4 regions of the Serratia rubidaea genome follow, and region 1 is predicted to be linked to each of the others. Evidence: predicted binding sites of a transcription regulator. Region 1 holds the regulator's gene; each other region holds the start of a gene.
The links. The regulator PurR, encoded in region 1, represses purine synthesis genes. The targets are predictions, from matches to a motif close to CANGCAAACGTTTGCNTG.
Positions count from the first base shown of each region.

Region 1 (7,927 bases):
TCTGGGCAGCCTGGCGGTCGGCGACAAGGTCAACGTGGAAAGGGCGGCGAAGTTCAACGATGAGATCGGCGGCCACCTGATGTCCGGCCATATTATCTGCACCGCAGAAATCGCCAAGATCTTTACCTCGGAAAACAACCGTCAGGTCTGGCTGCGCATGCCGAGTGCCGATCTGATGAAGTATGTATTGCACAAGGGCTTTGTCGGTATTGACGGCATCAGCCTGACCATCGGCGAGGTGGTGAACAACCGCTTCTGCGTGCATCTGATCCCGGAAACGCTGGAGCGCACGACGCTGGGCAAAAAACGCCTGGGCGACAAGGTGAATATTGAAATCGATCCGCAAACGCAGGCGGTGGTGGATACCGTAGAGCGCGTCCTGGCCAGCCGAGAAGCGGCGCTGGCGCAGAATCCAGGCGCGGCTACGCCGAACCCCTGAGCGGACGTGACAGGGTTGAACGCAAAAAAAGAGGAGCTAAACGTGAAGTTTTATCGGAAAACGTTGATGTTGGCGGCGCTGATGACGCTGGCTGCCTGTAGCAGTACGTCAGAAAACGGCGCGACGGCGTCGTCGGTCGATGCGGATGACACCTGCGGCGCGTCGCAATATCAAAACTACGTGGGCAAACCGCTCTCTTCACTGGACGGCGTGCAGATCGACGCCCGTCAGGTGCGCACCATTCCTTATAATTCAGCGGTCACCATGGATTTCAACCTGACCCGCCTGAACTTCCTCGGCGATCGGGACGATAAAATCACGCGCGTCTACTGCGGCTGATAGCGGCGCAATGACCTGCGGCCGCGCCAGGACGGGGTGATGGACAATGAATCATCACCTCCGGGCGTTAGGATGACGCCGCGCTGTGAAGACTATCCGTAACCTGCAGGGGTTACGGATTTTTTTATGCCGGCCGTACGCAGCATGTTCGCTAAAATGGGACGGTTACCGACCAAAAAGCCGCAATGAATTGCGGCTTTTCATGATGTCGCCCGGTCATCTGCTGGCTTGCGGCGCTCAGCGCGGGACGCGGATGCCGCCTTCAACGCCTTTCGGGCTGAACAGCACCTGCCACAGCTGAATATCGCGCGAGCGGAAGGCGCCGGCGCAGGCGTTAAGATAGTAGCTGAACATCCGCTCAAAGCGCTCGGAATAGCGTTCGGCCAGCTGCGGCCACGCCTGTTGGAAGCGCTCATACCAGGCCATCAGCGTGCGATCGTAGTCGGCGCCGAAATTATGCCAGTCTTCCATCACGAAGCGGCCTTCGCTGGTCTGGGCAATATGCGCCACGGAGGGCAGGCAGCCGTTAGGGAAGATATATTTATTGATCCACGGATCGACATTCATATCGGTTCTGTTTGAGCCGATGGTATGCAGCAGGAATAAACCGTCGGGTTTTAAATTGCGCTCAACCACCTCGAAATAGGTGCGGTAATTCTTCGGCCCGACGTGTTCAAACATGCCGACCGAGACGATGCGGTCAAACTGCTGATGCAGATCGCGGTAATCCTGCAGCTGAATATCCACGTCCAGCCCGGCGCAGCGCGCCTGCGCCAGTTTCTGCTGCTCGGCGGAAATGGTGACGCCCACCACCGACACGCCGTAATTTTTGGCCGCAAACGCCGACAGCCCGCCCCAGCCGCAGCCAATATCCAGCAGGCGCATGCCCGGCTGTAATTGCAGCTTGTCGCAGATCATGCGCAATTTATTTTCCTGCGCCTGTTCCAGCGTCTCGGCGCTTTTCCAGTAGCCGCAGGAATATTGCATATAAGGATCCAGCATCAGGGTAAATAAATCGTTGCCGAGATCGTAATGCTCTTTCCCCACGATCCACGCGCGTTTTTTGGACTGCAGATTGGTCAGGCGCGCGGCGGCAATGCGCAGCGTGTCTTTAAAATGGTGGGGGAGTTTTCTTTCCAGGCCGGCGGTCAGCACGCGTTGAAAGAAACAGTCCAGCCGCTCGCACTCCCACCAGCCGTCCATATAACTTTCGCCCAGCCCGAGAGAGCCTTCCTGCAGCACGCGTTTAAAAAATTCGGGGTTCTTTACCTGAATATCGAAAGGTCGGGTGCCGTTTATTTCTATATCGGCCATGCTGAGCATTTCATGGGCGATACGATACCATTGGTTATCCTGGATGCTCAGATCTTCTAAACACGATGAACTCATTTAGTTTCTCCATCACCTTTCTTCTGACTTATGGCCACCTAAAAAGCTTAGCCAATTTGGGTAGGCACATACGTATACCTGCGGAAGATTGCACCGCGGCGTCCGATATCCGACATGAACAGAGGAAAATTCAAAAGAGAAGCCCGTACCGGCTGGCAGGGTAAACTCATCAATTAAAGTAAAAAAGTGACGCCATTGGCGACCACGAAACGCCACGGGTTAATACGAGAAATTGCTATGTTATTTTTAGCGCTTTTTTGAGTATAGGCCTGCCGAGACGCTTACTCAACCGTAAATCGTGCTCGGCAGACATGTCATTTAAGTGAATATTATTATGGGTAATTATGACGCAGAGTTAGCATGCTGACGGTGCTCGGCGTCCTGTGGGCGTGCGCCGCTGCCGCGCTGCAGCAGATAGCCGGCGGCGGCCAGGACGACCGTGGCAACCATTACCGTTACCGTCGCCAGCAACGGCTGCGCGATATAGGCGGACACCAGCATACTGGCGACGAAACACAGGCCCAGCTGCAGGGTATTTTGCAGCGCCGCCGCTTTACCGGTGCTTTCCGGGAACGGCGTCAGCGCATTCGCCACCACGATCGGGTAGGTGGCGCCGTTAACCAGCGCCATCAGGCAGAAGGGGATCAGCAGCGTGGTCAGCGTCGGCGTGGTCAGGGTAGCAACCAGATACAGCGCCACCATGCTGACGGCGTACATCACCAGCAGCCACGGCAGCAGCGTATTGCCGTTCGTACGGCTTAATGCGCTGCGGCAGCCGAACCCCCCGAGCAGAAACGCCAGCGTCTGCGGCACGTAACTCAGGCCGATATCGTTCGGAGTGTAGCCCATACTGCCCAGAATAAACGGCGAACCGGTCAGCCAGGCGAAGAAACCGGCTGAGCAGGCGGCGTATACCAGCACGTTGCCGCTGTACAGCGGCGACTTCAGCAGCTGCAGGAAACCGATGCCGGGTGCGGCGCCTTCGTCGGCGCGCGGGCGCGGCTTGTCACGCAGCAGCAGCGTCGGCAGCAGCAACAGCAGCGTGATCGCCAGCAGCACGGCGAAAATGGCGCGCCAGCTCAGATGGTTCAGCAGCCAGGCGCCGACCAGCGGCGCCAGCGCCGGGGAGAGGGCGACCAGCGGCATAATGGTGGCGAACACCTGGTTGGCGCGGCTGCCGGGATAGCGGTCGATGACGATGGCCTGCCAGGTCACCGCGGCGGCGCAGACGCCGACCGCCTGGATAAAGCGCAGCGTCCACAGCTGCAGCGCATTAGTGGCCCACAGCATGCCAAGACAGCCGAGGCCGAACAGCGCCAGGCCAATCAGCAGCACCGGTTTGCGCCCCAGCCGGTCGGACAGCGGGCCCCACAGCAGTTGCGCAAAGGCGAAGCCGGCCAGGAAGATACTCAGGCTGGCGCTGATCGCGCCGGGAGAAATTTGCAGGTCGTGCTGCATCATGCCGAAGGCCGGCAGGTACATATCCGTGGCCAGAAAGCCGAGCATACTCAGGCCGGCCAGATAACACATAAATCCAAAGTTTCGCATAGTCGTTCTCAGTCGTTATTTGTGATGCAGGTTTTCACGCCGCGCAGTGTATCCGGCTGGATCTCTGGTTGTGAAACGGTAATATTTGCATACTGGTTTGAAAAATTTTGCAGGCAAACGCATGTGGTCTGAATATTCTCTGGATGTGGTCGACGCCGTGGCGCGTACCGGCAGTTTCAGCGCGGCGGCGCAGGAGCTGCACCGTGTCCCTTCCGCGGTCAGCTATACCGTGCGCCAGCTGGAGCAGTGGCTGGCGGTGCCGCTGTTTGAGCGGCGCCATCGCGACGTGACGCTGACGCCGGCCGGCGCGCTGTTTGTACAGGAATCGCGCGCTGTTATCAAAAAAATGCTCGACACGCGGCGTCAGTGTCAGCAGGTCGCCAACGGCTGGCGCGGCCAGGTGAAGATCGCCGTCGATCTGATCGTAAAGCCGCAGCGCTGCCGGCAGCTGGTGCTGGATTTTTATCGCCACTTCCCGGACGTTGAACTGCTGCTGCAGCCGGAGGTGTTTAACGGCGTCTGGGATGCGCTGGTGGACGGCCGCGCCGAAATGGCGATCGGCGCCACGCGCGCGGTGCCCACCGGCGGCGGGTTCGCCTTTCGCGATATGGGCTTTATGAACTGGCTGTGCGTGGTCAGCGCCGAGCATCCGCTGGCCGGGCTGAGCGGCGCGCTCAGCGATGAACAGCTGCGCCCCTATCCGGCGCTGCTGCTGGAGGATACCTCGCGCAGCCTGCCCAAACGCGTCACCTGGTCGCTGGATAACCAGCGTCGGCTGGTGGTGCCGGACTGGGTGTCGGCGGTGGATTGCCTGCGCGGCGGCTTATGCGTCGGCATGGCGCCGGCGCACCGGGTGCTGCCGCTGGTGGCGCGTGGTGAGCTGGCGGTGCTGCAGTTACAGGAGCCGTTTCCCCCCAGCGCCTGCTGCCTGACCTGGCAGCAGCCTAACCAGTCGCCGGCCATCGCCTGGCTGCTGGATTATCTGGGGGACAGTGAAACCTTGAATCAGGAGTGGCTGAGTGAGGAGCAGGGGCCGGCGGAGGCGTAAACGCGCCGGCCTGCCGTGCTTAGCGGCGGTAATCGATAAAGGGACCGTCGGCCACGGAACGCCGCTCGATCAGTTTAGGATGCACTTCGATCACCTGCGACTCCTCTCGCTTGCTGATAATACGGTCCAGCAGCATGGTGAAGGCCATTTCACCCAGACGCTCTTTCGGCTGGTGCACCGTGGTCAGGGCCGGGGTGAAGTAGCGCGCGTTGCGCACGTTGTCATAACCGATCACTGAAATATCCTGCGGTACGCGCAGGCCCAGCTCGTCCGCGGCGCAAATGGCGCCCATCGCCATAATATCGCCGCCGCAGAATACCGCCGTCGGGCGGTGCTTTTGCGACAGGATCTGGTGCATCGCCTTATAGCCGGATTCCGGTTCGAAGTCGCCCTGTACGATCCACTCGTTGCGCAACTCAATATTGGCTTCCTGCAGGGCCTTCAGGAAACCCTGATGGCGGCCGCCGCCGGTGTTGCGCGACAGCTGGCCGGGGATGGCGCCGATCTCGCGGTGGCCGCGTTCGATCAGATAGCGGCCCGCCAGATAGCCGCCTTCGAAGGCGTTATCGATAATGGTGTCGGTAAAGTCACTGCGCGCCACGCCCCAGTCCATCACCACCATTGGGATATTGCGGTGGTCTTCCAGCATGCCGAGCAGCTGATCGGGGTATTCGGAACACATCACCAGCAGGCCGTCGACGCGTTTTTGCGCCAGCATCGCCAGATAGGCGCGCTGCTTGTCCAGATTATTGTGCGAGTTGCACAGAATCAGGGTGTAGCCTTTGCTGTAGCAGCTGTTTTCCACCGCCTCAATCACTTCAGCAAAGTAGGGCGCTTCGCTGGAGGTTGCCAGCAGGCCGATGGATTTGGTGTGGTTGACCTTCAGGCTGCGGGCAACCGCGCTCGGCGAATAGTGCAGATCTTTAATGGCTGCCCAGACCGCCGCCTTGGTCTCTTCGGCGACGAAACGGGTCTTATTGATGACGTGGGAAACGGTGGTGGTGGAAACGCCCGCGCGTTTGGCCACATCTTTAATCGTTGCCATGTAAAGATGACTCCTGAACTCACATGTTTGCAGTATGTAAGTATGTTGTTAATCGTTTGCCTGCGTATATCCTGCTCCAAAATCTCGAAAACGTAGTTTTTAGTTTGGAAGTCGTAAGCCGCTTGCTTAGTTCGGAGGGGCGCGTGGCCGGTACGCAGCAGTGAACTGCGAATTTTGGCGTATATTGCGCAAAAGTGGAAGAGCAAATCAGCATTATCCGTCGGGAAAGCGGCGAATATTTTAATCTTGGCCCTTTTTTTGCCGCAACATTATCGGGCGTTGCGCAAAATCAATTGGGGATTGCCGCGAACTGTGGGAAAATAATTTGACCCATTAATACTGTGGGCTTTATGCTGGCGTCGAGAAACAGATAAGGGAGTTTCTGATGGAAACCGAGTTAAAATTGTCACTGTTCACCACCGCCTGCGCGCTGGTGATGATTATTGCCTTTAGTTTTATTGCTGCGCTGAACTGATTGTTCGGCGAAATATAAAAAGGCGCAGTAAACACTGCGCCTTTTCTGTTGGCCAGATAACTGACGATTACGCCAGGTTTTCCGCCACGAATGCCCAGTTAACCAACGCCCAGAAGTTTTCCAGGTAGTTAGGACGCGCATTGCGGTAGTCGATGTAGTAAGCGTGTTCCCACACGTCCACGGTCAGCAGCGGTTTGTCGTCACCGGTCAGCGGGGTAGCCGCGTTGGAGGTGTTGACGATCGCCAGCGAGCCGTCGGCCTTTTTCACCAGCCAGGTCCAGCCGGCGCCGAAGTTGCCGACGGCGGATTTGGTGAACTCTTCTTTGAACTTGGCGAAAGAGCCGAAGGACTGGTTGATGGCGTCAGCCACCGCGCCGGTAGGTTCACCGCCGCCCTGAGGCGACAGGCAGTGCCAGTAGAAGGTGTGGTTCCACACCTGCGCCGCGTTGTTGAACACGCCGCCGGTAGAGGTTTTCACGATCTCTTCCAGGGTTTTGCCTTCGAACTCGCTGCCTTTCACCAGGTTGTTCAGGTTTACCACGTAGGTGTTGTGGTGCTTGCCGTAGTGGTATTCCAGCGTTTCAGCGGAAATGTGCGGTTCGAGAGCGTCTTTGGCGTACGGTAATGCAGGTAATTCAAACGACATTGCTTTCTCCTTATTGATATAGCGCCAGATGCCCATGGCCGCCTGCGGGATGTGGTGGTGCGGGTGACCCCTCAGACGAAACCGTGCTGCTTATACCCGTCATACTTCAGGCTGCAGAGACGTTGGCTGCGTTCAGTCATCCCGCAGTAAGTCCTTCGGGATGCCTTCCCTTGCCGCTGTCCGCCACGCGAATTATTGCGGGTATATCCGGGCATCGAGTTGTTATGTTTTTTTTAAGGTTATTAATTCTAACGACTTTCAAAGGGAAGGGAAGGTTTAAAACGTGCTAAGCGTTCAACTGCTTAAAGCGTCGACAGTGACGCCGGCGGGGGATAAATGGCTGAGCCAGGCTCAGCCATGGGGGAACTAACGCACGTTTTTCGGCGTCATCACGCGGCGGGCGCCGACGTAGTGATTCTGCCAGTAGTCATTATCCAGCTGGCTGATGCGGATATCCTTGCCGGTGCGCGGCGACTGAATAAACTTGCCGTCGCCGAGATAAACGCCGACGTGATCGGCCGCGCCGCGGTTGTTAATGCGGAAGAATACCAGATCGCCTTTTTCCAATTCGCTTTTCTTAATCGGCGCCGCATCGCGCAGGTGATACATTTCATTCGCCGTACGCGGCATTTTAATTTTCATCACGTCTTTATAGGCGTAATAAATTAACCCGCTGCAGTCGAAACCGGTGCGCGGCGAGGCGCCGCCCCAGCGATAGGGCTTGCCCATCTGATTCATCAGCTTGGCCATCGCGGTCTGCTTCGCCCGCTGGTAGCGTTTTTTATGCGCGGCGGTCAGTTTAAGCGGTTTATCGTCGCTCAGCAGTTTGCTGGTGGCCTGGCCGTGAGTGCGATGACGTCCGTAGCCTTTTTTATAACCTTTCTTCGGCGGGGTAACTTTAATTTTTGCCAGATGCGTTGCTTTACGCGTGGATTTAACGCGGGTGGTTTTCTTGGCGGTTTTAATCGTCGAGCTTTTAACCGTTTTAACCTTGGTGG
Region 1 covers NZ_CP065640.1:3,735,865-3,743,791, forward strand. Annotated here, with positions in the region: gene I6G83_RS17515 (riboflavin synthase) at 1-439, shown strand, start outside; gene I6G83_RS17520 (I78 family peptidase inhibitor) at 482-778, shown strand; gene cfa (cyclopropane fatty acyl phospholipid synthase) at 1,016-2,167, opposite strand; gene punC (purine nucleoside transporter PunC) at 2,510-3,715, opposite strand; gene punR (DNA-binding transcriptional activator PunR) at 3,837-4,763, shown strand; gene purR (HTH-type transcriptional repressor PurR) at 4,783-5,808, opposite strand; gene cydH (cytochrome bd-I oxidase subunit CydH) at 6,194-6,283, shown strand; gene sodB (superoxide dismutase [Fe]) at 6,351-6,929, opposite strand; gene I6G83_RS17555 (C40 family peptidase) at 7,296-7,927, opposite strand, start outside.

Region 2 (7,927 bases), 1.1 Mb from region 1:
GTTCTCGGCGGGCTTTATCGACTACCTGTCATTCGGCATCCTGCCCTCGTTCAACGGCTACCAGACCAACTTTATCAGCGCCGTGATCGTCGGTATTCCGATGGCGCTGATCTACTACTTCACCTTCCGCTTTGTCATCCGCCGTTTCGACGTGAAAACGCCGGGACGCACCAACGTAACCGCCAATGCGGATGACAAAAGCGACACCGAGCTGGCAACGGAAATCATCAGTCTGCTGGGTGGCGCACAGAATATCGACTCCGTCGGTTCCTGCATTACCCGCCTGCGCCTTGAGGTGGTAGACAGCAAATCGGTGGATAAAGACGGCCTCAACGGCCTCGGCGCACGCGGCGTGGTGTTTGTCGGCGACGCCGGCATTCAGGTTATTTTTGGCGCCAGGGCGCAATTTATTGCACAAACCATGTCAACGATGATGGGCAAATAAGCAAAAAATGGTAGGCTGTGAACGTCTCCGGCAGCGGCCGGAGACGTTGTGTTATCCCGCTGATTGCAGCGGATTTTTCTGGGAGCCGGTGTGAAAAAAGTCAGCATTATCGACGTGGCAAAGCTGGCGGGGGTCTCCGTCTCGACGGTGTCGCTGGTGCTGCGCCAGAAGGGCAAAATCTCCGACGCCACCATCGCCAACGTACAGGCCGCCATCCGCCAGCTGGGCTACGTGCACAACGTGGCGGCTGCCAATTTACGCGCCAGCACCTCTAACCTGATCGGCCTTATTCTGCGGGATTTCAGCGACAGTTTCTCCATCAAGGTGATGGCCAGCATCGTGCAGGAGCTGGAAAAACAGGGTTATATGGTGTTTCTCGGCCAGCCGCAGGACGAAGGGGAACACCTTGAGCGTTGCCTGCTCTCCTTCAAACAGCAGGGGGTGGCCGGCGTGATTTATCTGGCGTCGGACGCCGCCAGCCCGCATCTGCCCGCGCTTATCCGCCAATGTCCGCTGCCGCTGGTGGCGGTCTCGCAATCGCTGCTGGAGGAAAACGGCAACCTGGTGATGCGCGACAACCGCCAGGCGGCGGGGCTGGCCGCCCGCTATCTGATCGAACGCGGGCACCGCAGCATCGGCTATATCGGCGGCCGACAGGAGTCGCTGATTCGCCAGCAGCGGCTGCTGGGGTTGCGCAGCGCGCTCGTCCAGCACGGCATGAGCTACAAAGAGGAGTCCGCCCCCGCCTGCAGCGACGATACCCGCGCCGCCAGCCAGGCAACCCGCCATTTGCTCGAGCAAAACAACACCATCACCGCCCTGCTCTGCCACTCGCCGGACGCCATGCTTGGCTGCATTAACGGCATTCATCAGGTGGGGCGCACCATCGGCAAGGATGTATTTCTGACGCAGCAGGTGGCGCTGATTGGCTTTGAGGATATGCTGCACGTCAACCTCACCTCGCCGTCGTTCACCTACGTCTCCTCCGCCAGCGAAGAGACCGGTCGTCAGGCCGCAGCGCTGATGATGCGCAAGCTGAAGGAGCCGGCGTTACCGACCCAGCGCATTACGCTGTCCGGCCAATTGGTCGCCCGGGAGTCGGCATAAAAAAAGCCGGGGAGTGCGGCACACTCGCCCGGCCTGAGAATGGCTTGATGAACTCAGCGCTTACTTACGGCGCCAGGTGGTGCCCTGCGGGCCGTCTTCCAGCACGATGCCCATTTCGTTCAGCCGGTCGCGGGCGGCATCCGCCAATGCCCACTCTTTCGATTTACGCGCGTCATTGCGCTGCTTGATCAGCGCTTCGATCTCCGCCACTTCACCGTCATCAGCCTGCGCGCCGCTCTGCAGGAACGCTTCCGGCTCCTGCTGCAGCAGGCCCAGCACGTTCGCCAGTTTGCGCAGTTCGGCCGCCATGGCGTTGGCCGCCGCCATATCTTCACTTTTCAGGCGGTTGACTTCACGCGCCAGATCGAACAGCGCCGAATAGGCTTCCGGCGTATTGAAATCGTCGTCCATCGCCTCGCGGAAGCGCGCCTCAAAGGCTTCTCCGCCGGCAGGCTGCGCCGCCGGGTCGGTGCCGCGCAGCGCGGTGTACAGACGCTCCAGCGAAGCGCGCGCCTGCTTCAGGTTCTCTTCGCTGTAGTTCAGCTGGCTGCGGTAGTGGCCGGACATCAGGAAGTAACGCACGGTTTCCGCATCGTAATAGCCCAGCACGTCGCGGATGGTGAAGAAGTTGTTCAGCGACTTGGACATTTTTTCGCGGTCGATCATCACCATGCCGGAGTGCATCCAGTAGTTGACGTACGGGCCGTCGTGGGCGCAGCTGGACTGGGCGATTTCGTTTTCATGGTGCGGGAACATCAGGTCCGAACCGCCGCCGTGGATATCGAAATGGGTGCCGAGCTGTTTGCAGTTCATCGCCGAGCACTCAATGTGCCAGCCCGGACGGCCCGCGCCCCACGGTGATTCCCAGCTCGGTTCGCCCGGCTTGGACATTTTCCACAGCACAAAGTCCATCGGATTGCGTTTGACGTCGTCAATCTCCACCCGCGCACCAGCCTGCAGCTGCTCCAGGTCCTGACGCGACAGCAGGCCGTACTGCGGATCGCTGTCGATGGAGAACATCACGTCGCCGTTGCTGGCCACATAGGCGTGATCGCGTTCCAGCAGGCGCTGGGTAATCTCAATAATCTCGGCGATATGCTGCGTGGCGCGTGGTTCCAGATCCGGGCGTTCGATCAGCAGCGCGTCAAAATCGGCGTGCATCTCCGCCAGCATGCGGCCGGTCAGTTGTTCGCAGGTTTCACCGTTCTCCGCCGCCCGGCGGATGATTTTGTCATCCACGTCGGTCACGTTGCGCACGTAGTTCAGATCGTAACCGAGATAGCGCAGGTAGCGCGCCACCACGTCAAAAGCAACGAAGGTGCGGCCGTGGCCGATATGACACAGATCGTAAATGGTTACCCCGCACACATACATACCGACCTTTCCGGCATGAATTGGTTTGAATTCCTCTTTTTGACGACTCAGGGTATTAAAAATCTTTAGCATCGGGACATTCCGTGGTGTGCGTTGTAACAATATTAATTAACAGGGATCCGCGTATTGAACCCCGAAGGCCGCAGTAATGCAAGGTTAAGGCCAAGGAATGCTGACATCATCGGCAGAAAACCCTGCGTCGCGCGCCGCCTTCCGGTGTTATCTTATAACAAAACCCGGCGAACAGACAGCGCAAGCCAAGCCCGCTGCTGACTCGCTAATAGAGATATGTTATAAGGTCGGTCTGATTGTTTGCAGCCCGCTGTAACATCTCACTTCACCTTGTTAGGATTAAAACTATGGTTACTTTCCACACCAATCACGGCGACATCGTCATCAAGACCTTTGCCGACAAAGCACCGGTCACCGTTGAAAACTTCCTGAACTACTGCCGCGCAGGTTTCTACGACAACACCATTTTCCACCGTGTTATCAATGGCTTTATGATTCAAGGCGGTGGTTTTGAACCTGGCATGAACCAGAAAACGACCCAGTCGCCAATCAAAAACGAAGCCAACAACGGCCTGCAGAACACCCGCGGCACCCTGGCCATGGCGCGCACCAACGACCCGCACTCCGCCACCGCACAGTTCTTCATCAACGTGGTTGATAACGACTTCCTGAACTTCCGCGGCGAAAACGCGCAGGGCTGGGGCTACTGCGTATTTGCCGAAGTGGTAGAAGGCATGGACGTGGTCGACAAGATCAAAGGCGTGAAAACCGGCCGCAGCGGCATGCACCAGGACGTACCGGTCGAAGACGTGGTCGTCACCAGCGTAACCGTCAGCGAGTAACCGCGACGGCATGCACACGCTGTTTATCGCAGATCTGCATTTATGCGCACAGGAACCGGCAATTACTGCCGGTTTTCTGCATTTTTTGCAGCGCGACGCCGTTCACGCGGACGCGTTATACATTCTTGGCGACCTGTTTGAGGCCTGGATCGGCGATGACGATCCGGAACCACTGCACGCCGAGATCGCCGCCGCGCTGAAGGCGCTGCAGCAGGCCGGCGTCCCCTGTTACTTTATCCACGGCAACCGCGACTTTCTGCTGGGCAAACGCTTCGCCCGCGCCAGCGGCATGACCCTGCTGCCGGAAGAACAGGTGCTGGAGCTGTACGGCCGCCGCGTGCTGATCCTGCACGGCGACACGCTGTGCACCGACGATACCGACTACCAGCACTTCCGCCGTCGCGTGCACAATCCGCTGATTCAGAAGCTGTTTCTGGCGCTGCCGCTGCGCTGGCGTCTGAAGATTGCCGCCGGCATGCGCGCCCGCAGCCAGCAAAGCAATCAGCACAAGACGCTGGATATCATGGACGTGAACCCGCAGGCGGTTGCGCAGACGATGGAGCGCCACGACGTGCGCTGGATGATCCACGGCCACACGCACCGTCCCGCCATTCATCAACTTTCACTGCACGGCGCAGCGGCGCACCGCGCGGTATTGGGCGCCTGGCACCAGGAAGGCTCAATGATCAAAGTCAGCCGCGACGACGTCGAGCTGATCGCCTTCCCGTTCTGATAAATCGCTAACCTACTGACTTCAGGCGCGAGTGAAAGAATTCGCGCTTTTCACGGTGAAAACCGGCTACGCAACCGTTTTCCTTGCCGGGCGCCCGTGGTATGCTCTACGCCCTCAAATGGCTTGCCGCCTCAGGCAATTGGCCAACGCTTGTACAATACAGGAGCCTTACACCCATGGGAGCCAACGCCGCTTCAGCCACCACCGCTGGCGCTAAAATCGCAATTGTAATGGGATCGAAAAGTGACTGGGCCACCATGCAATTTGCGGCCGACGTCCTGACCTCGCTTGATGTCCCGTTCCATGTTGAAGTCGTCTCCGCTCACCGCACGCCGGACAAACTGTTCAGCTTCGCCGAACAGGCCGACGCCAACGGTTTCGATGTGATCATCGCCGGCGCCGGCGGCGCGGCGCACCTGCCGGGCATGCTGGCGGCGAAAACGCTGGTGCCGGTGCTGGGTGTGCCGGTGCAGAGCGCGGCGCTGAGCGGCGTAGACAGCCTGTACTCCATCGTCCAGATGCCGCGCGGCATTCCGGTGGGCACGCTGGCGATTGGCAAGGCGGGTGCGGCCAACGCCGCCCTGCTGGCGGCGCAGATCCTGGCGCGTCACGACGGCGCACTGGCGCAGCGGCTGGCCGACTGGCGTCAGGCGCAGACCGACGAGGTGCTGAGCAACCCGGACCCGCGGGAGGAAGCATGAAGCCGGTTTGCGTACTGGGCAATGGCCAGTTGGGCCGCATGCTGCGTCAGGCCGGCGAACCGCTGGGGATCGCCGTCTATCCGGTCGGTCTGGACGCCGAGCCGGAGGCGGTGCCGTATCAAAACAGCGTGATTACCGCCGAGATTGAGCGCTGGCCGGAAACCGCGCTGACGCGCGAGCTGGCGACGCACGGCAGCTTCGTCAACCGTGATATTTTCCCGCGTCTGGCCGACCGCCTGACGCAAAAGCAGCTGCTCGACCAGCTGAAGCTGGCGACCGCACCGTGGCAACTGCTGGCCGACGCGGCCGAGTGGCCGCAGGTGTTCGCCACGCTGGGTGAGCTGGCGATCGTCAAACGCCGCGTCGGCGGCTACGACGGCCGCGGTCAGTGGCGTCTGCGCCCCGGCCAGGAAAACGAGCTGCCGGCCGACGCCTACGGCGAATGCATCGTCGAGCAGGGCATCAATTTCTCCGGCGAAGTGTCGCTGGTGGGCGCGCGCGCTCACGACGGCCGCTGCGTGTTTTATCCGCTGACCCATAATCTGCACGAAGACGGTATCCTGCGCACCAGCGTGGCGCTGCCGACGCCCGATCCGGCGCTGCAGCAGCAGGCGGAGCAGATGCTGTCCGCAATCCTCAACGCGCTGGACTATGTCGGCGTGATGGCGATGGAGTGCTTTATCGTCGGCGACCGTCTGCTGATCAATGAGCTGGCGCCAAGGGTGCACAACAGCGGCCACTGGACGCAAAACGGCGCCTCCATCAGCCAGTTCGAGCTGCATCTGCGCGCCATTCTCGGCCTGCCGCTGCCGACGCCGGTGGTGAACACCCCGTCGGTGATGGTGAACCTGATCGGCACCGGTGTGAACAACGACTGGCTGGCGCTGCCGCTGGTGCATCTGCACTGGTATGACAAAGAGGTGCGCGCCGGCCGTAAAGTCGGCCACCTGAACCTCAACGATCCCGATGCTGGCGCACTGCGGCAGGCGCTGCAACAGCTGGCGCCGCTGCTGCCCGCCGAGTACCAAAGCGGCCTGGCGTGGGCACAGCAGAAGCTGGCGTAATCTGCGCCGCTAGCAACAAGGGTTCACGCTGGTGAACCCTTCAAACTGCTGACAAAGCCTGTTATTAGGGAGAGCGTGGCGATGGGGTCGTAGCGGCGTAAGCCGCCGGACAAATTTGCCGGGAGCAAATTTGAACAACCGCCAGGTTGGCCCGTAGGGTGGGACGCAGGGACGCGTCCCATAATCCCCCTCGTTACGCTAGGCCCGAGTATCTCGGATTCTCAGACCACGTTGTCATCAATCTCAAGGGTTCACGCAGGTGAACCCTTTTTTATCTCTGCATGAACACCACCTCCTATGGAGGTGGTCAGCAACAAGTTGGCTCTGCCAGTAATGCTACTCATGGGAAAATCCGAATCTGTTATCCCCATAACTGATAAGGATTTAACCATGAGTAGATTCCAGAAAGCATCTCATGTGCTCTGGTGTTGTCAATATCATATTGTATGGACACCCAAGTACCGATTTCGCATCCTTAGGAATAATGTTGGCAAAGAGGTCTACAAGCAGATAAGGATCTCAAGTGAGCAACTCGGGATAGAAGTGGTAGAGCTGAATGTTCAGATAGATCATGTCCATTTACTGGTAAAAGTCCCGCCACGTCTTTCTATTTCACATGTGATAGGTCATTTGAAAGGTAAAACAGCCCTTAGGCTGTTCAGCAAATTTCCCTATCTGCGGAAGAACAAGTTGTGGGGAAATCACTTCTGGGCGCGGGGTTACTGCGTAGATACCGTAGGTATAAATGAAGAAATGATAAGAAAGTACGTGAAGTATCAGGAAAAGCATGAAGTTGAAGAGAGCCAGCTTCCACTAAAAGAGGTGTGAAGCGAAGGCTCTCAGAGTCTGAGCTAAGTACGCCCCTCTGGGGCGCTATCAATGCCACCTGCTATGCAGGTGGTTTTTTACTGGCGTTAGCCGTCGTAGCGGCGGAACAGCGCCTGTCCGCGCAGCAGCCGGACGCCCAGCCAGCCGCCGCACAGTGACAGCAACAGCGCGCTGAGCAGCGGCAGCGCCCACCACAGCAGCGGCGTCGGCTGCCACGGGAAGTCGAACACCCGGCTCTGCAGCTGCCACAGCGCGGCTTCAGCGCCCAGCGCCGCCGCCAATCCCGCGGCCAGCCCCAGCAGCGCAAACTCGCACCACAGCGTCCGCCGCAGCAGGCGCTTGCTTGCCCCCAGCGTGCGATACACCACCAGCTCCTGACGGCGCTGGCGCATCCCCACCTGTACCTGCGCCAACAGCAGCAGGCCGCCGCACAGCACTACCAGAATCACCATCACCTCCAACGCCCGGCTGACCTGCTGCAGCACGCCGCCGACCTGATGCAAAATGGCGCCGATATCCAACAGGCTGAGCGTCGGGAACTGCCGGTTCAGCAGGGTCAGCACGCTGCCGTCGCCGCCGTAGCGGAAACTGGTCAGCCAGGTCTGCGGCTGGCCGTCCAGCGCGCCCGGCGGGAAGATAAAGTAGAAATTAGGCCGCAGGCTCTCCCAGTCCACCTGCCGCAGGCTGGTGACCTTGGCCTGAAACGACTGGGTATCGCCGCTGAAGGTCAGCGTGTCGCCCAGCTTCACCTTCAGCCGCTCCGCGATGCCGGCATCCATCGATACCTCGCCGCGCTGCGGCGGCCACTGACCCGCGGTCAG
Region 2 covers NZ_CP065640.1:2,681,390-2,689,316, reverse strand. Annotated here, with positions in the region: gene I6G83_RS12515 (PTS transporter subunit EIIC) at 1-445, shown strand, start outside; gene malI (Mal regulon transcriptional regulator MalI) at 536-1,552, shown strand; gene cysS (cysteine--tRNA ligase) at 1,613-2,998, opposite strand; gene ppiB (peptidylprolyl isomerase B) at 3,286-3,780, shown strand; gene I6G83_RS12495 (UDP-2,3-diacylglucosamine diphosphatase) at 3,791-4,513, shown strand; gene purE (5-(carboxyamino)imidazole ribonucleotide mutase) at 4,690-5,214, shown strand; gene purK (5-(carboxyamino)imidazole ribonucleotide synthase) at 5,211-6,278, shown strand; gene tnpA (IS200/IS605 family transposase) at 6,669-7,106, shown strand; gene ybbP (putative ABC transporter permease subunit YbbP) at 7,193-7,927, opposite strand, start outside.
Region 2: the regulator PurR is predicted to act here: its motif matches at 4,581-4,598, upstream of purE (5-(carboxyamino)imidazole ribonucleotide mutase).

Region 3 (7,927 bases), 470 kb from region 1:
ATTTCTTTGGAAAGGTTCGGTTTGGCTTAGCTGTTTTAACGTATGGCGGATCTGCTGATAGTGGTCGGGAGAGTGAATCATTATTTCATCCATGCTGAGTATGGCATTAAGGCAGTTCTCATTATGGAAAAGCATAGTATTTAGCGTCTGGCGTGCTAAATAGGGGGCAAGAGAATATTGTCTGTGGGGTGTAAACTTCAGCGCTTCCGGATTGCCGCAGCAGGCGGAAGCGCTGGAAGGAGATTAATTCGCCGCCTGGCGCGCCGGTTCTGCGGTTGCAGCCGGCGACAGCACCCGTTCCAGGATCTGCGCCTCCAGTTCAGCCAGCCTGGCCGAGCCTTTGCGGCGCGGTCGCGGCAGGTCGATAGCCATATCCAGGCCGATGCGTCCCTGCTCAATCAGTATCACGCGGTCCGCCAGGGCGATCGCTTCGCTGACGTCGTGGGTGACCAGCAGCACGGTAAAGCCATGCTGTTGCCACAGGTTTTCAATCAGCCCCTGCATATCGATGCGCGTCAGCGCATCCAGCGCGCCCAGCGGTTCGTCCAGCAGCAGCAGACGCGGCCGATGGATCAGCGCGCGCGCCAGAGCGACCCGCTGCTTCTGGCCGCCGGACAGCGCCGCCGGCCATTCGTCGGCCCGCTCCTCCAGGCCGACTGCCGCCAGCGCCTGACGCGCCGCGTCACGCCAGTCGCCGCGCAGGCCCAGGCCGACGTTATCAATCACCTTTTTCCACGGCAGCAGGCGCGCATCCTGAAACATCAGCCGGGTGTCTTCTTTCACGCTGCTTAATGGCGCGCTGCCGCTGAGCAACGCGCCGCTGCTGGCGTTTTCCAGCCCGGCCAGCAGGCGCAGCAGGGTGCTTTTGCCGCAGCCGCTGCGGCCGACCACGGCGACAAACTGGCCGGAGGTGATGCGTAGCTGCAGATTATCCAGCACCGTGCGGTTGCCGTAGCGCTTGGCGATGGACTCCAGGGTGACGGGCGTCCCCTGGGGAATACGGGTCGGAGTCGTCATGATGCTTCCCCTTGTTTCAGTTGATAAGCCGGGTGCCAGCGCAGCCACAGGCGTTCCAGCCACTGTGCGCTGACGTCCGCCAGTTTGCCGAGCAGGGCGTAGAGCACGATGGCCACCACCACAATGTCGGTTTGCAGAAATTCGCGGGCGTTCATCGCCAGATAGCCGATGCCGGAATTGGCCGAAATGGTTTCGGCGACGATCAGCGTCAGCCACATCAGCCCCAGCGCAAAGCGCACGCCGACCATGATGGAAGGCAGCGCGCCGGGCAGCACCACCTGGGTAAACAGGCGGAAACCGCTCAGGCCATAGCTGCGCGCCATTTCCAGCAGCCCGCGGTCGATATTTTTGATGCCGTGATAGGTATTGAGATAAATCGGGAACAGGGTGCCGAGCGCCACCAGGAAGATTTTTGCCGATTCATCAATACCGAACCACAGGATCACCAGCGGGATCAGCGCCAGATGCGGAATGTTGCGCAGCATCTGCACCGAGCTGTCCAGCAGGCGTTCCCCCCAGCGGGACAGGCCGCTGATCAGGCCCAGCAGCAAGCCAAGGCTGCCGCCGATGCCAAAACCGATCAGCGCGCGCCAGCTGCTGATGGTGAGGTGCTGCCAAAGTTCACCGCTTTGCGTCAGCGTCCAGAACGCCGTCGCAACGGCGCTGGGGGCCGGCAAAATGCGGCTGGAGAGCCAGCCGGCCTCAACGGCGATCTGCCAGAAAACCAGCAGGGCGATCGGCAGGATCCAGGGGGCTAAACGGTGCAGCAGGCGCTGTGTGCGATGGCTCATAACTGGCTCCTTAGCTTTGCGACGCCCGCTGCGGCGCATAGATATTGGCGATGACTTCCCCCTGAGGCGCGACCGGACGCAGCGGCGCCGGCGCGGCGTGTTGCGCGACATCCAGATGCGGGAACAGCAGTTCGCCAACGCGATAGGCCTCTTCCAGATGCGGGTAGCCGGAAAGAATAAAGGTGTCGATGCCTAAATCGGCGTACTCCCGGATGCGTTGCGCCACCGTCGGGCCGTCGCCCACCAGCGCGGTGCCGGCGCCGCCGCGCACCAGGCCAACGCCCGCCCACAGGTTAGGGCTGATCTCAAGGTTATCTTTCTTGCCGCCGTGCAGCGCCGCCATGCGCTGCTGGCCGACCGAATCAAAACGGGCGAAAGCCTGCTGCGCGTCGGCGATGGTTTTATCGTCCAGATTGGCGATCAGACGGTCGGCGGCGCGCCAGGCTTCGTCGTTGGTTTCACGCACGATCACATGCAGCCGGATGCCGAAGCGCACCTTACGGCCCTTGGCGGCGGCTTTGGCGCGTACTTCGTCCAGCTTCTGTTTCACCTGCGCCGGCGGCTCGCCCCAGGTCAGATACAGCTCTACCTGGTCGGCGGCCAGATCCTGCGCGGCGGCCGACGAGCCGCCGAAGTAGAGTGGCGGTCGCGGCTGCTGAACCGGCGGGAACAGCAGTTTGGCGCCTTTGACCTGAATATGCTTACCGCTGAAATCGACGGTTTCCCCTTCCAGCACCCGGCGCCAGACGTGGGTAAACTCCGCCGAGGCTTCATAGCGCTCTTCATGGTTAAGGTGCAGCCCTTCGGCCGCCAGTTCGTCCGGGTCTCCGCCGGTGACCAGATTAAACAGCGCGCGGCCGTTGGAGAGGCGATCCAGCGTTGCCGCCTGCCGCGCCGCCAGCGTCGGGGAGATAATGCCGGGGCGCAGCGCCACCAGGAATTTCAGCCGCTGCGTGACGGGGATCAGGGACGCGGCCACCAGCCAGGAGTCTTCGCAGGAGCGTCCGGTCGGGATCAGCACGCCGCCGAATCCCAGGCGGTCGGCCGCCTGGGCAATTTGTTGCAGATAGCCGTGATCGACGCTGCGCGCCCCTTCGCTCGATCCCAGATAGTGACCGTCGCCGTGGGTGGGTAAGAACCAAAAGATATTCAGGCTCATAATAAGCTCTCCTCAATTATTGGGCGCTGGGCTGCCAGACGCGTTGGGAAATATCCAGCTTCACCGGCACCAGATGATTGGCGTAGAACAGATCGGCGGTTTGCTGCTGGGCTTTGATGGTGTCGGCGCTGAGCGGCGTAATGGTGGTGACCGGCCGGTGATCCAGGTAGGCGGCGATCACCGGCTGCGGCAGGCCGATGGTTTTGGCCAGCAGGGCGATGCTCTGCTCGCGGTCGCTGCGGGACAGCGCGTCAGCCTGCGTCAGCACCTTCAGCACCTGTTGAATAAACGCGCCGTTGGCTTCGGTATATGGCCGGGCGGCCAGATAAAACGAACCGGTCTGGTTGAGCTTGCTGCCGTCGGTCAGCACCCGTACGCCGCCCTGCAGCAGCGCCGCCGAGTAGTAGGGATCCCAAATCGCCCAGGCGTCGACGTTGCCCTGCTGGAAGGCGGCGCGGGCGTCGGCCGGGGTCAGATACACCGGCTTGATGTCGGTAAATTTCAGGCCGGCCTGCTGCAGGGCGCGCAGCAGCAGATTGTGCGAACTGGAGCCTTTCTGGAAGGCGACCTTGTGCCCCTTCAGTTCGGCAACGTCGTGGATCGGGCTGTTTTCCGGCACCAGAATCACTTCCGCCTTGGGCTTGGGCGGCTCTACGCCGACGTACAGCAAATCGGCGCCGGCGGCCTGGGCAAAGATCGGCGGAATATCACCGGTGCTGCCGACATCAATACTGCCGACGTTCAGCGCCTCCAGCATCTGCGGCCCGGCGGGGAATTCGGTCCAGCTGATTTTGGTCTGCGGGAAACGCTGTTCCAGCAGACGATGACTTTTCGCCAGCACCAGACTGACGGAGCCTTTTTGGTAACCGATGCGCAGCTGCTGGGGGCCGGGATCGGCCGCGGCGCCGTAGGCCACGCCCAGCGTCAGAGCGGCCGTCAGCGATGTGGTCTGCAGCCAGCGGCGCCAGGAAGAAAGTCGCGTCATCATTATTTCCTTATTGGTGGTGTTTATCGGCAGGGTCAGGATTGCGTCTGCAGCAACGCCTCTGCGGAGGAGGGCGCAGGTTGACGACGGCTCAACGCCAGATAAAGGCTGTTCAGCGCTTCCTCCAGCCGCAGCGCCACGGCATCGCTGGGGGTTAACCGCTCGCCCTGCGTGGTGAGCTGGCCGTCATCGGCAAAGACGCCGTGCAGCACCTCCTGGGCTTTTAACGCCGATAGCACCGGCTTTAAGGCGTAATCCACCGCCAGCATATGGCCGACGGAGCCGCCGGTGGCCAGCGGCAGCACCACTTTGTGTTCCAGCGCGCGTTCGGGCAGCAGGTCCAGCAGGGTTTTGAGCGCGCCGGAAAATGACGCCTTATACACCGGGGTGGCGATTAGCAACCCGTCGGCCTGCGCCAGGCGGGCGGCGAAGGTTTTAATCGCCGGGCTGTTGAAATTGGCGCGCAGCAGATCTTCGGCGTCGAAGTCATACAGGGTGTAAGGCTCCACCTCAACGCCGCGCCGCTGCAGCCATGACTGGGCAATATTCAGTAACCCCGCGGAGCGGGAGGGGAGACGCGGGCTGCCGGCCAGAGTTATAACGCGCATAACCAATCCTTATAACTAAAAGTTAGGTTTAATGAGTAAAAGATGAGTAAGTGTTTTAAAGCTAACAGCAAAGCGGCCGGTTTTTTAAATCTCATTTTTGGCTTTGGTTATGCGCAAATGCGGATTGGCGGTATGAGGCGGGATCGGCGGGAAAACGTTTGCGTAAAAAACGCTTTTTTTGCGCGGAATCAATTCCAATTACGCCGGGGATCCCGGATAATACGCCCCCGGTTTGTAACTAACCCAATAGCGTTCGGGATGCGGCGGCCACTTCCGCATTCTGGGGATAACCGGGAAATCAGGAGAGTACATGTACTACCCCCTCATCAGGAAAGCGTTGTTCCAGCTCGATCCAGAGCGCGCGCATGAATTGACCTTCCAGCAACTGCGCCGTGTCACCGGCACCCCTTTCGAATTTCTGGTGCGCCAGTCGGTGCCGACCAAACCGGTTACCTGCATGGGGCTGTCTTTTAAGAACCCGCTGGGGCTGGCCGCCGGTCTGGATAAAAACGGCGAATGCATTGATGCGCTGGGTGCGATGGGCTTCGGCTTTATTGAAATCGGCACCGTGACGCCGCGTCCGCAGCCGGGCAACGATAAGCCTCGCCTGTTCCGCATTGTTGAAGCGGAAGGCATTATCAACCGCATGGGCTTTAATAACCACGGCGTGGATAACCTGGTTGATAACGTCAAAAAATCCCACTTTGGCGGCATCCTGGGGATTAATATCGGCAAGAATAAAGATACGCCGGTTGAAGAGGGCAAAGACGATTATCTGATCTGCATGGATAAAGTTTATCCGTATGCCGGTTATATTGCGATCAACATCTCATCGCCGAATACCCCGGGATTAAGATCCCTGCAGTATGGTGAAGCGCTGGACGATCTTTTGGCGGCGGTTAAAAATAAGCAGGCGGAGTTACATGAGCGCCATCACAAATATGTGCCGGTCGCGGTAAAGATCGCGCCGGATCTTTCTGAAGAAGAGTTGATCCAAATTGCCGACAGTTTGGTTCGCCATAATATTGATGGGGTCATCGCTACCAATACCACGCTGGATCGTAAACTGGTGCAGGGATTAAATTACTGCGAGCAGGCCGGCGGCCTGAGCGGCCGTCCCGTTCAGTCGCTCAGCACCGAAGTGATCCGTCGTCTGTCGCAGGAGCTACAGGGCAAACTGCCGATTATCGGCGTCGGCGGAATTGATTCCCTGACCGCCGCGCGTGAAAAAATAGCGGCGGGGGCGACGCTGGTGCAAATTTATTCCGGCTTTATCTACCACGGTCCGCGTTTGATTAAAGATATCGTTAACCACATCTGATATTTTTTTCCTTTCAGACCTTGTCGGGGGTTTATTTATTCCCCCGGCTCGTCTATATTTTGTCCATTAGGCTAAATATCGTTCGCGGAATTATCCGATGTTTAGACCAGATTTTCGGTGGTAAACTCACCCTTTGGGGTAAATTATATGACCGGTTTGAGCAGCGGCGCACCGCGAGCGCGGCTTCTTTTTATGCCGGATATATTCGTTGGCGAGTGGCGATAAAGGACAAACGATGAAGATAAAACCTGACGATAATTGGCGTTGGTATTTTGACGCCGAACACGACCGGCTGATGCTTGATTTGGCCAACGGGATGATCTTTCGTTCGCGTTTTCCGGCCAAGATGCTGACGCCGGACGCCTTTAACGAATGCGCGTTTTGCGTCGAGGATGCCGCGCTGTACTTTACCTATGAAGAACAGTGCAAACGCACCAAACTCAGTCACGAGCAGCGTGCGGAGCTGGTGCTGAACGCGCTGGTGGCCTACCGCTTCCTCAAGCCGCTGATGCCGAAGAGCTGGCACTTTGCCCAGCAGCATTTCCCGCTGCAGCCGAAAAACGGCGAGCTGGCGGCGGTCAAGGTGATGGACAGCGGACAGGATGCGCGGCTGCTGGTGGTGGAAGCCGGCGATAACGCCAGCTTGTGCTTACTGGCGCAGGGACAGCTGACGGTAGCGGGGCGCACCATGGTGTTCGGCGACGCCATCAAGGTGATGCACGACCGCCTGAAGCCCTATGCGCACGATGCCGATACCGCCCCGGCGTATGACAGAGCGGTCTGAGCCTAACGTAACGTCAGGTCGCTTTTAGGTATACAGCTGCAAGACAGAATCGTGCCGTCATTCGCCACTGCGCTTTTTGTCAGCGGCGCCACTTCGCCGTTGACCAGCGTCATTTGGCAGGTTCCGCAGATCCCCGCCCGGCAGGAGTAGGGTACGCGGATGCCCTGCTGCTCTAACTGCTCCAGTAAAATCTGCTGATTGTTGCCGCTAAACACCTGGCCCTGATAGTCGATGGTAAGGCTTTGCGCCTGGTTTTGCGGCGCCTGCACCTTTTCGGTTACCTTGCCAGCGTGGTACGGGCGCGGCGGTTTGTTCGACAGCACCTCCACCGTATCGCCAACGCGGATAATTCCGCTGTTGCGGGCAATCATATTCTGACCAAAATCCACATCGCCGTTATCCGCCGTGCGGAAGCTTTGCAGCGTCGTCAGCGGCTCGCCGCTCGGGTGTTTGCGTCCGCGTTCGGTGCTGACGGTGGTCAGCACGCAGCGGCTGCACGGTTTGACCAGATCGAACATCACCTCGCCCACGCGGATCACCTGCCAGCCGTCTTCGGCCCAGGGCGCGGCGCCGGTCACCACCAGGTTAGGGCGAAACTGCTCCAGTTTGACGCCGGCGGGGCAACGCTGCTGCAGATCGCGGAATGAGGCCTCATTGATCAGCAGGAACGGATAGCCGTCGGCAAAGGAGAGCGGCACCTCCGGGTGTTTTTTCACGCGGCGGCTCAGCGCCGGCCCGAGCCAGCGCAGCTGGACGTCACGCTGGAAATAGCCGCTCAGCCACTGGTTGATGGCCGCCGGCGCCACCCGGGCGGTGAAATGGTTGCCCCACACTTCGGTCGGCTGCTGCTCGGCGGCAAAGTCGTCAAAGCGGATGGTCGCGCTGTCGCCGTCGGGCGCCGTCAGATACAGGCCGTCCGCCAGCAGCGCCGGTGTGAACAGCACCATCTGCGGATATTGCCGCGCGGTAATAAAGGTGCCGTCGGGGCTGGTGATCATAAAGCTGCGATCGAACGCCAGTCCGTGGTTCGCCACCTGGGCGTGGGAAAGCTGCAAGCCGCGTAAGGATTTCACCGGATGGACGTAAAGCCGAGAAAGCGTGATCACCCTTGCCTCCGTGGGTTTTGTAAATAGAGAGGAGCAACTTTATGACAAGCGGTGCGGATTAGCTATAATGCGCAACAATTTTCTTTTTGGTGATAAGTACGATATGAACTCTTTGTTTGCTAGCACAGCGCGTGGATTGGAAGAACTGTTAAAAAG
Region 3 covers NZ_CP065640.1:3,264,651-3,272,577, forward strand. Annotated here, with positions in the region: gene I6G83_RS15225 (acyl-CoA dehydrogenase family protein) at 1-81, opposite strand, end outside; gene ssuB (aliphatic sulfonates ABC transporter ATP-binding protein) at 244-1,017, opposite strand; gene ssuC (aliphatic sulfonate ABC transporter permease SsuC) at 1,014-1,808, opposite strand; gene ssuD (FMNH2-dependent alkanesulfonate monooxygenase) at 1,819-2,967, opposite strand; gene I6G83_RS15245 (sulfonate ABC transporter substrate-binding protein) at 2,984-3,952, opposite strand; gene ssuE (NADPH-dependent FMN reductase) at 3,988-4,560, opposite strand; gene pyrD (quinone-dependent dihydroorotate dehydrogenase) at 4,871-5,881, shown strand; gene I6G83_RS15260 (cell division protein ZapC) at 6,117-6,665, shown strand; gene I6G83_RS15265 (YcbX family protein) at 6,668-7,771, opposite strand; gene rlmKL (bifunctional 23S rRNA (guanine(2069)-N(7))-methyltransferase RlmK/23S rRNA (guanine(2445)-N(2))-methyltransferase RlmL) at 7,875-7,927, shown strand, end outside.
Region 3: the regulator PurR is predicted to act here: its motif matches at 4,708-4,725, upstream of pyrD (quinone-dependent dihydroorotate dehydrogenase).

Region 4 (7,927 bases), 1.5 Mb from region 1:
GGTGTTCCCGCTGCTGCCGTTGGTGGGTGCGGTGATGCTGATCGCCGGGCGTGCGGCGCGCTGGCCGATGAGCCTGTTGCTGTGGGCGATCACCTTTGGCCATTCGGAGACGCGGCTGCGGGCGCTGGAAGCGCGCTTTGTCAGTTATTTTCGCGCCAAGGTGACCGCATTTCCGGTGGTGCAGATGCGGCTGCGTCAGTACCTCGACGCGCATGATGCGCAGGTGTGGCTGATTACCGGCTCTCCGGAAAGGCTGGTGGAACAGGTATATCAGGATTCGCGGTTTTTGCCGCGCGTGCGGCTGATCGGCAGCCGGATAAGCCGCCGCTATGGCGGCTGGGTGCTGGAGATGCGCTGTCTGGGGGCGCAAAAGGTGGTGCAGCTGGAGCAGCGCATCGGCGCGCCGTTAAAACTGTACAGCGGCTACAGCGACAGCAAGCAGGACAACCCGCTGCTGTTCTTCTGCGAGCATCGCTGGCGGGTCAGTAAGGAAGGCGAGCTGCAGCAGCTGGAATAACGGAAAAGGGCAGGATGTGAATCCTGCCCTCTTTGTTTGAGCCGGGAAGCGAATACCGCCCGACGCGGAGTTTTACATTGCCGCTTTAAAGATGGCGACAATCTGCTCGTGGCTGGCCTGAATCGGGTTGGTGAAGCCGCAGGCGTCTTTCAGCGCATTGGCCGCCAGCGTATCGAAGTCTTCCTCTTTCACCTGCAGATCGCGCAGCCCGGCCGGGATGCCGACATCCTGCGCCAGCTTGCGGATGGCTGCGATACAGGCCGCCGCGCCCTGGCTGTCGTTCAGATTGCTGACTTCCAGCCCCATCGCCACGGCGACGTCTTTCAGGCGGCCGGCGGCGACGGAGGCGTTGAACTCCTGCACGTGCGGCAGCAGCACCGCATTGCAGACGCCGTGCGGCAGGTTATAGAAACCGCCCAGCTGGTGCGCCATGGCGTGCACGTAGCCCAGCGAGGCGTTGTTGAACGCCATGCCGGCCAGGAACTGGGCGTAAGCCATATCTTCACGCGCCTGCATATTCTTGCCGTCGTTCACCGCATCGCGCAGCGAGGCCATAATCATGGTTACCGCCTTCAGCGCGCAGGCGTCGGTGATCGGGTTGGCGGCGCTGGAAACGTAAGCCTCGATGGCGTGCGTCAGCGCATCCATGCCGGTAGCCGCCGTCAGCCCTTTCGGCATGCCGGCCATCAGGTGCGGATCGTTAACGGACAGGATCGGCGTTACGTGCTTGTCGACAATCGCCATTTTGATATGGCGCACTTCGTCGGTAATGATGCAGAAACGGGTCATTTCCGATGCGGTGCCGGCGGTGGTGTTAATCGCCACCATCGGCAGCTGCGGCTTGGCGGAGCGGTCAACCCCTTCATAATCTTTGATATCGCCGCCGTTGGTGGCGACCAGCGCGATGCCTTTGGCGCAGTCGTGCGGAGAGCCGCCGCCAAGAGAGATGACGCAGTCGCACTGATGCTCACGCAACAGCGCCAGCCCTTGTTCAACGTTGCTGGTGGTTGGGTTGGGGTGAGTGCCGTCGTACACGCAGCTTTGGATATCCTGCGCGGCAAGCAGCTGTTGCACCTGCGCCACCACGCCGATGTCGTTCAGCACCCGGTCGGTGACGATCAGGGCATGGCGCAGGCCTTGCTCTTGCATGGTTTTAGCCGCCTCTTCCAGGCAGCCGGAGCCAATCATGTTGACGGAAGGAATATAAAATGTTGCAGCAGCCATTGTGCGCTCCTTGAAGTTATTGATTTTATAGCTACTACGTTACGCCGTCCGGGCAGCGGGAGTTATGATCTACCACAATGATTTGGCGAATAAAACGCGTGCGCCGGGAAAAAGGACGGATGAAACCACGCCGCTGCGGACTGTCCGGCGACAAAAGAAGAGCGGGAATCGGCTACTGTGTATAATGCCCGCCGCAAAGCGCACGAGGAGCGAAATAATGAGCGAATATAATGATGATTACTGGATGCGCCAGGCGCTAACGCTGGCCCAGCGTGCGCAGGAAGAGGGCGAGGTGCCGGTAGGGGCGCTGCTGGTGCTGGACAATCAGGTCATCGGCGAGGGCTGGAACCGGCCGATCGGCCGCCACGATCCCACTGCCCACGCGGAGATTATGGCGCTGCGGCAGGGCGGTGCGGTGCTGCAGAACTACCGTCTGCTGAATGCGACGCTGTACGTGACGCTGGAACCGTGCGTGATGTGTGCGGGCGCGATGGTGCACAGCCGCATCCGGCGTCTGGTGTACGGCGCGTCGGATGAAAAGACCGGCGCGGCGGGTTCGCTGGTGGATATTCTGCGCCATCCGGGGATGAATCATCAGGTGGAGATCACCGCCGGCGTGCTGGCGGAAGAGTGCGCCGCGACGTTGAGTAACTTTTTCCGCCTGCGGCGTGAACAGAAAAAGGCGCTGAAGCTGGCGCAGCGTGCGGCCGGCGCGGCGGATTAGTCGAGGCTGAGCGCCAGCTTGGCCGGCACCGCCGGGTAGCTCTGCATCATGGCGGCCTGCGTCTGCCGCTCCTGCTCGGCTTTTTTCTCTTTCTCCTGCAGGTATCCCACCAGGCTGACCTGATAGCGGCGGATGTTTTCTACGTAGTTATAGGCTTCCCGTCCGCGCGCATAGCCGTAGGTCAGCTGCGGGTAGTAGCGCTTCTGGCTGAGCATCGGCAGGCGCTGCTTTACATCGACCCAGCTGTCCGGATTGCCGCTTTGCATTTTGGTCAGCTTGCGCGCATCGAGCATATGCCCCCAGCCGATGTTATAGGCCGCCAGCGCAAACCAGATCCGCTCGTCCTCCGGCACCGTCGTCGGGATTTTCGCCATCAGGCGCTGCAGATAGAGCGCGCCGCCCTGAATACTCTCCTCCGGATCGAGGCGGTCGCTCACCCCAAGCCCGTCGGCGGTGGCGCGGGTCAGCATCATCAGGCCGCGCACGCCGGTCGGCGAGGTTGCCAGCGGGTTCCAGTGCGACTCCTGGTAGGCGATCGCCGCCAGCAGACGCCAGTCAAACGCCGTGGCGTATTTCTGGAACAGCGGCTGGTAGGTGGGCAGCACGGAGTCGATTGCCGACAGGAAGGTCTTGGTGTCCACATAGTCGAAGCTGCCGACATGGCCGAGGTATTTTTCTTCCAGGCGCGCCAGCGTGCCGTCTTCCACCATTTGGCTGTAGAAGTCCAGCATGGCGGCGTACAGGCTGTCGTCGCTGCTGCGTTTCAGGTACCAGGTGACCGGCTCCTCGTCGGCGACGTCGAAGGCCACCGCCAGCTGCGGATGGATGCGCTGCAGCAGCGCGATGCTGACCGAGTCGCCGATGGTGTAATCCAGTTTACCGGCGGCCACCTGTTCCAGCAGCTCGCGCGAGGTCAGATCGCTGGAGGATTCCCACTGCAGGTCGGGGAATTTGTCGTGTTTCAGCTGCTTCAGGGTGCTGACGTGGGCGGAGCCGGAGGCCACCGCCAGTTTGCCTTTTATATCGGCGAAGGTTTTCGGCCGCGCGTTGCCCAGCCGGTATACCAGCTGCTGAGACACGGAGTAGTAGGCCGGGCCGGTGCGGGCGCGGCTCAGACGCTCCTGATTGTAAATCAGGCCGGCGGCCAGAATATCGGCGTCGTTGTCGTCGAGATCGTCAAACAGATCGTTAATGTTTTGATGTGGCAAAACGACCAGTTTCACGCCCAGGTAATTGGCGAAGCGTTTCGCCAATTCATAGTCCAGGCCGCTCGGGCCTTTGGGCGTTGTGAAATAGGTTAACGGCGAGTTGAGCGTACTGATGCGCAGCTCTCCCCGGGATCTGATCTCTTCGAGTTGCCCGCCCTGTCCGCTGCGCCAGGGGATGTTCGGCCAGAGCGCGAGAGCCAGAAGCACGGCGATAACGCCGATGAGAATGTAGTTTAGCTTTTGGTGTTTCAAATAGTTATCTCGCGGCGACGCCTGTCTGCATCGGCCGGAAAGCATTTATTAGTATGGGGATATCGACAGTATTCGCGGGCATTTTGCGTAACAAAACGCCAGTGTGCAACTTTATTGACACAATATGACAATCAGACGGCAGAATTAGGAATTATCAAGAATCGCCACGCAAACGGTTTCGTCGGCGGCGCGGATTCTCTATAATGGCGCGCGTTTTCCCCTGTTGCGCCCAATGAAGCGCTGAAACCAGCTGCTTCGAAGACGAGAGAACTTTGATTATGGAAATACTGCGTGGTTCGCCCGCTTTGTCGGCTTTTCGTATTACCAAACTGCTGTCCCGCTGTCAGGACGCACAACTTCCGGTCAGTGATATCTATGCCGAGTACGTCCACTTTGCCGATGTTAGCGCACCGCTAAGTGCCGAAGAACATGCCAAACTTCAGCGGTTGCTCAAGTATGGTCCCTCTCTCGCCGAACATGCCCCGACAGGCCGCCTGCTGCTGGTGACGCCGCGTCCGGGCACCATTTCCCCGTGGTCCTCCAAGGCGACCGACATTGCCCATAACTGCGGCCTGACGCAGGTACTGCGTCTGGAGCGCGGCCTGGCGTTTTACATCAGCGCGCCGACGCTGGACGAGGCGCAGTGGCAACGGCTGGCCGCGCTGCTGCACGACCGCATGATGGAAACGGTATTTGACGATCTGCAGCAGGCACAGCAGCTGTTTGCCCATCATCAGCCGGCCCCTTACCAGACGGTGGACGTTCTGGGTGAAGGGCGCGGCGCGCTGGAGCAGGCCAACCTCAAGCTTGGCCTGGCGCTGGCGCAGGATGAAATTGACTACCTGCTGAATGCCTTTACCGGTTTGGGGCGCAACCCGACGGATATCGAACTGTATATGTTTGCGCAGGCCAACTCTGAGCACTGCCGCCATAAAATTTTCAACGCCGACTGGGTGATTGACGGCGAGCAGCAGCCGAAATCGCTGTTCAAAATGATTAAGAACACCTTTGAACAGACGCCGGATCACGTGCTGTCGGCCTATAAAGACAACGCCGCGGTGATGGAAGGTTCGCAGGTCGGCCGCTTCTTCGCCGCACCGGGCAGCGACCGCTACGATTACCATCAGGAAGACGCACATATCCTGATGAAAGTGGAAACCCATAACCACCCGACCGCCATCTCGCCATGGCCGGGCGCCGCAACCGGCTCCGGCGGCGAGATCCGCGATGAGGGCGCCACCGGACGCGGGGCGAAGCCGAAGGCCGGTCTGGTGGGCTTCTCGGTCTCCAACCTGCGCATCCCGGGCTTTGAACAGCCGTGGGAGCAGGACTTCGGCAAGCCGGAGCGCATCGTGACCGCGCTGGACATCATGACCGAAGGCCCGCTGGGCGGCGCGGCGTTTAACAACGAATTCGGCCGTCCGGCGCTGCTCGGCTACTTCCGTACTTATGAAGAGCAGGTCAACAGCCATAACGGCGTCGAGCTGCGCGGCTACCATAAGCCGATTATGCTGGCCGGCGGCATCGGCAACATCCGCGCCGACCACGTGCAAAAAGGTGAAATCACCGTCGGCGCCAAGCTGGTGGTGCTGGGCGGCCCGGCGATGAATATCGGCCTGGGCGGCGGCGCGGCGTCTTCCATGGCCTCCGGCCAGTCTGACGCCGATCTGGACTTTGCCTCGGTACAGCGCGACAACCCGGAAATGGAGCGTCGCTGTCAGGAAGTGATCGACCGCTGCTGGCAGCTCGGCGCGGAAAACCCGATTCTGTTTATTCACGACGTCGGCGCCGGCGGTTTGTCCAACGCCATGCCGGAGCTGGTCAGCGACGGCGGCCGCGGCGGTCGTTTTGAACTGCGCGACATCCTGAACGATGAGCCGGGCATGAGCCCGCTGGAAGTGTGGTGTAACGAATCGCAGGAGCGCTACGTGCTGGCGGTGGCGCCGGAACAGCTGGCGCAGTTTGATGAAATCTGCCGCCGCGAGCGCGCGCCGTACGCGGTGATCGGCGAGGCGACCGAAGAACAGCACCTGACGCTGAACGACGCGCATTTCGACAACCAGCCGATCGATATGCCGCTGGACGTGCTGCTGGGTAAAACGCCGAAGATGACACGCGACGTCACCCGGCTACAGGCGCAGGGCGAGCCGGTGGCGCGCGAGGCGATTACGCTGGCGGACGCGGTGAAGCGCGTGCTGCATCTGCCGACCGTGGCGGAAAAAACCTTCCTGATCACCATCGGCGACCGCACCGTCACCGGCATGGTGGCGCGTGACCAGATGGTCGGCCCATGGCAGATCCCGGTTGCCGACTGCGCGGTGACCACCGCCAGCCTCGACAGCTACTACGGTGAAGCAATGTCGATCGGCGAACGCGCGCCGGTGGCGCTGCTGGACTTTGCCGCTTCCGGTCGTCTGGCGGTCGGTGAAGCGCTGACCAATATGGCGGCGACGGAAATCGGTTCGCTCAAACGCGTGAAGCTGTCCGCCAACTGGATGGCCGCGGCGGGCCACCCGGGCGAAGACGCCGGCCTGTATGAGGCGGTGAAAGCGGTGGGTGAGGAGCTGTGTCCGGCGCTGGGCATCACCATCCCGGTGGGTAAAGACTCGATGTCGATGAAAACCCGCTGGCAGGAAGGCGACGAACAGCGTGAGATGACCTCGCCGCTGTCGTTGGTGATCACCGCCTTTGCCCGCGTGGAAGACGTGCGCCACACCGTGACGCCGCAGCTGCGCACCGACAAGGGTGAGACTGAATTGCTGCTGATCGACCTGGGCAACGGCCACAATGCGCTGGGCGCGACCGCGCTGGCGCAGGTGTATCGTCAGCTGGGCGACAAGCCGGCGGACGTGCGCAATGTTGAACAGCTGGCGGGCTTCTTTAACGCCATGCAGCAACTGGTGGCCGAGCGTGCGCTGCTGGCATACCACGACCGTTCCGACGGCGGCCTGCTGGTGACGCTGGCGGAAATGGCCTTTGCCGGCCACTGCGGCGTGGAGGCGGATATTCAGGCGCTGGGGACGGATACGCTGGCGGCATTATTTAACGAAGAGCTGGGGGCGGTGATTCAGGTCAGCGCCGACCGGGTCGAGGCGGTGCTGCAGGCGTTTGCACAGCATGGCCTGGTGGATAACGTGCACCGCATCGGCCGCGTACTGCAGGGCGATCGCTTTGCGATCAACAGCGGCGGGCAGCCGGTATACAGCGAAAGCCGCAGCACCCTGCGCACCTGGTGGGCGGAAACCACCTGGCAGATGCAGCGCCTGCGCGATAACCCGTCCTGCGCCGATCAGGAGCATCAGGCCAAACAGAACGACAGCGATCCGGGGCTGAACGTCAAACTGACCTTTGCGCCGGACGAGGACATCGCCGCGCCTTATATTGCCCGCGGCGCGCGTCCGAAGGTGGCGGTGCTGCGTGAGCAGGGCGTCAACTCGCACGTAGAGATGGCGGCGGCGTTCCACCGCGCCGGCTTTGACGCAGTTGACGTGCATATGAGCGATCTGCTGTCCGGGCGTCGCGGCCTGCAGGACTTCCACACGCTGGTGGCCTGCGGCGGCTTCTCGTACGGCGACGTGCTGGGCGCCGGTGAAGGCTGGGCGAAGTCCATTCTGTTTAACGATCGGGTGCGCGATGAGTTCACCGCGTTCTTCCATCGTCCGCAGACGCTGGCGCTGGGCGTGTGTAACGGCTGCCAGATGTTGTCTAACCTGCGTGACCTGATCCCAGGCGCCGAACACTGGCCGCGCTTTGTCCGCAACCTGTCGGACCGTTTTGAAGCGCGCTTCAGCCTGGTGGAAGTGGCGGCCAGCCCGTCGCTGTTTATGCAGGATATGGCCGGTTCGCGGATGCCGATTGCGGTTTCACACGGCGAAGGCCATGTGGAAGTGCGTGACGCGGCCCATCTGGCGGCGCTGGAGAGCCATAATCTGGTGGCGCTGCGCTTCGTGGATAACGCCGGTCAGGTAACGGAGAACTACCCGGCCAACCCGAACGGCTCGC
Region 4 covers NZ_CP065640.1:239,000-246,926, reverse strand. Annotated here, with positions in the region: gene yfhb (phosphatidylglycerophosphatase C) at 1-517, shown strand, start outside; gene yiaY (L-threonine dehydrogenase) at 590-1,741, opposite strand; gene tadA (tRNA adenosine(34) deaminase TadA) at 1,959-2,465, shown strand; gene mltF (membrane-bound lytic murein transglycosylase MltF) at 2,462-3,925, opposite strand; gene purL (phosphoribosylformylglycinamidine synthase) at 4,201-7,927, shown strand, end outside.
Region 4: the regulator PurR is predicted to act here: its motif matches at 4,091-4,108, upstream of purL (phosphoribosylformylglycinamidine synthase).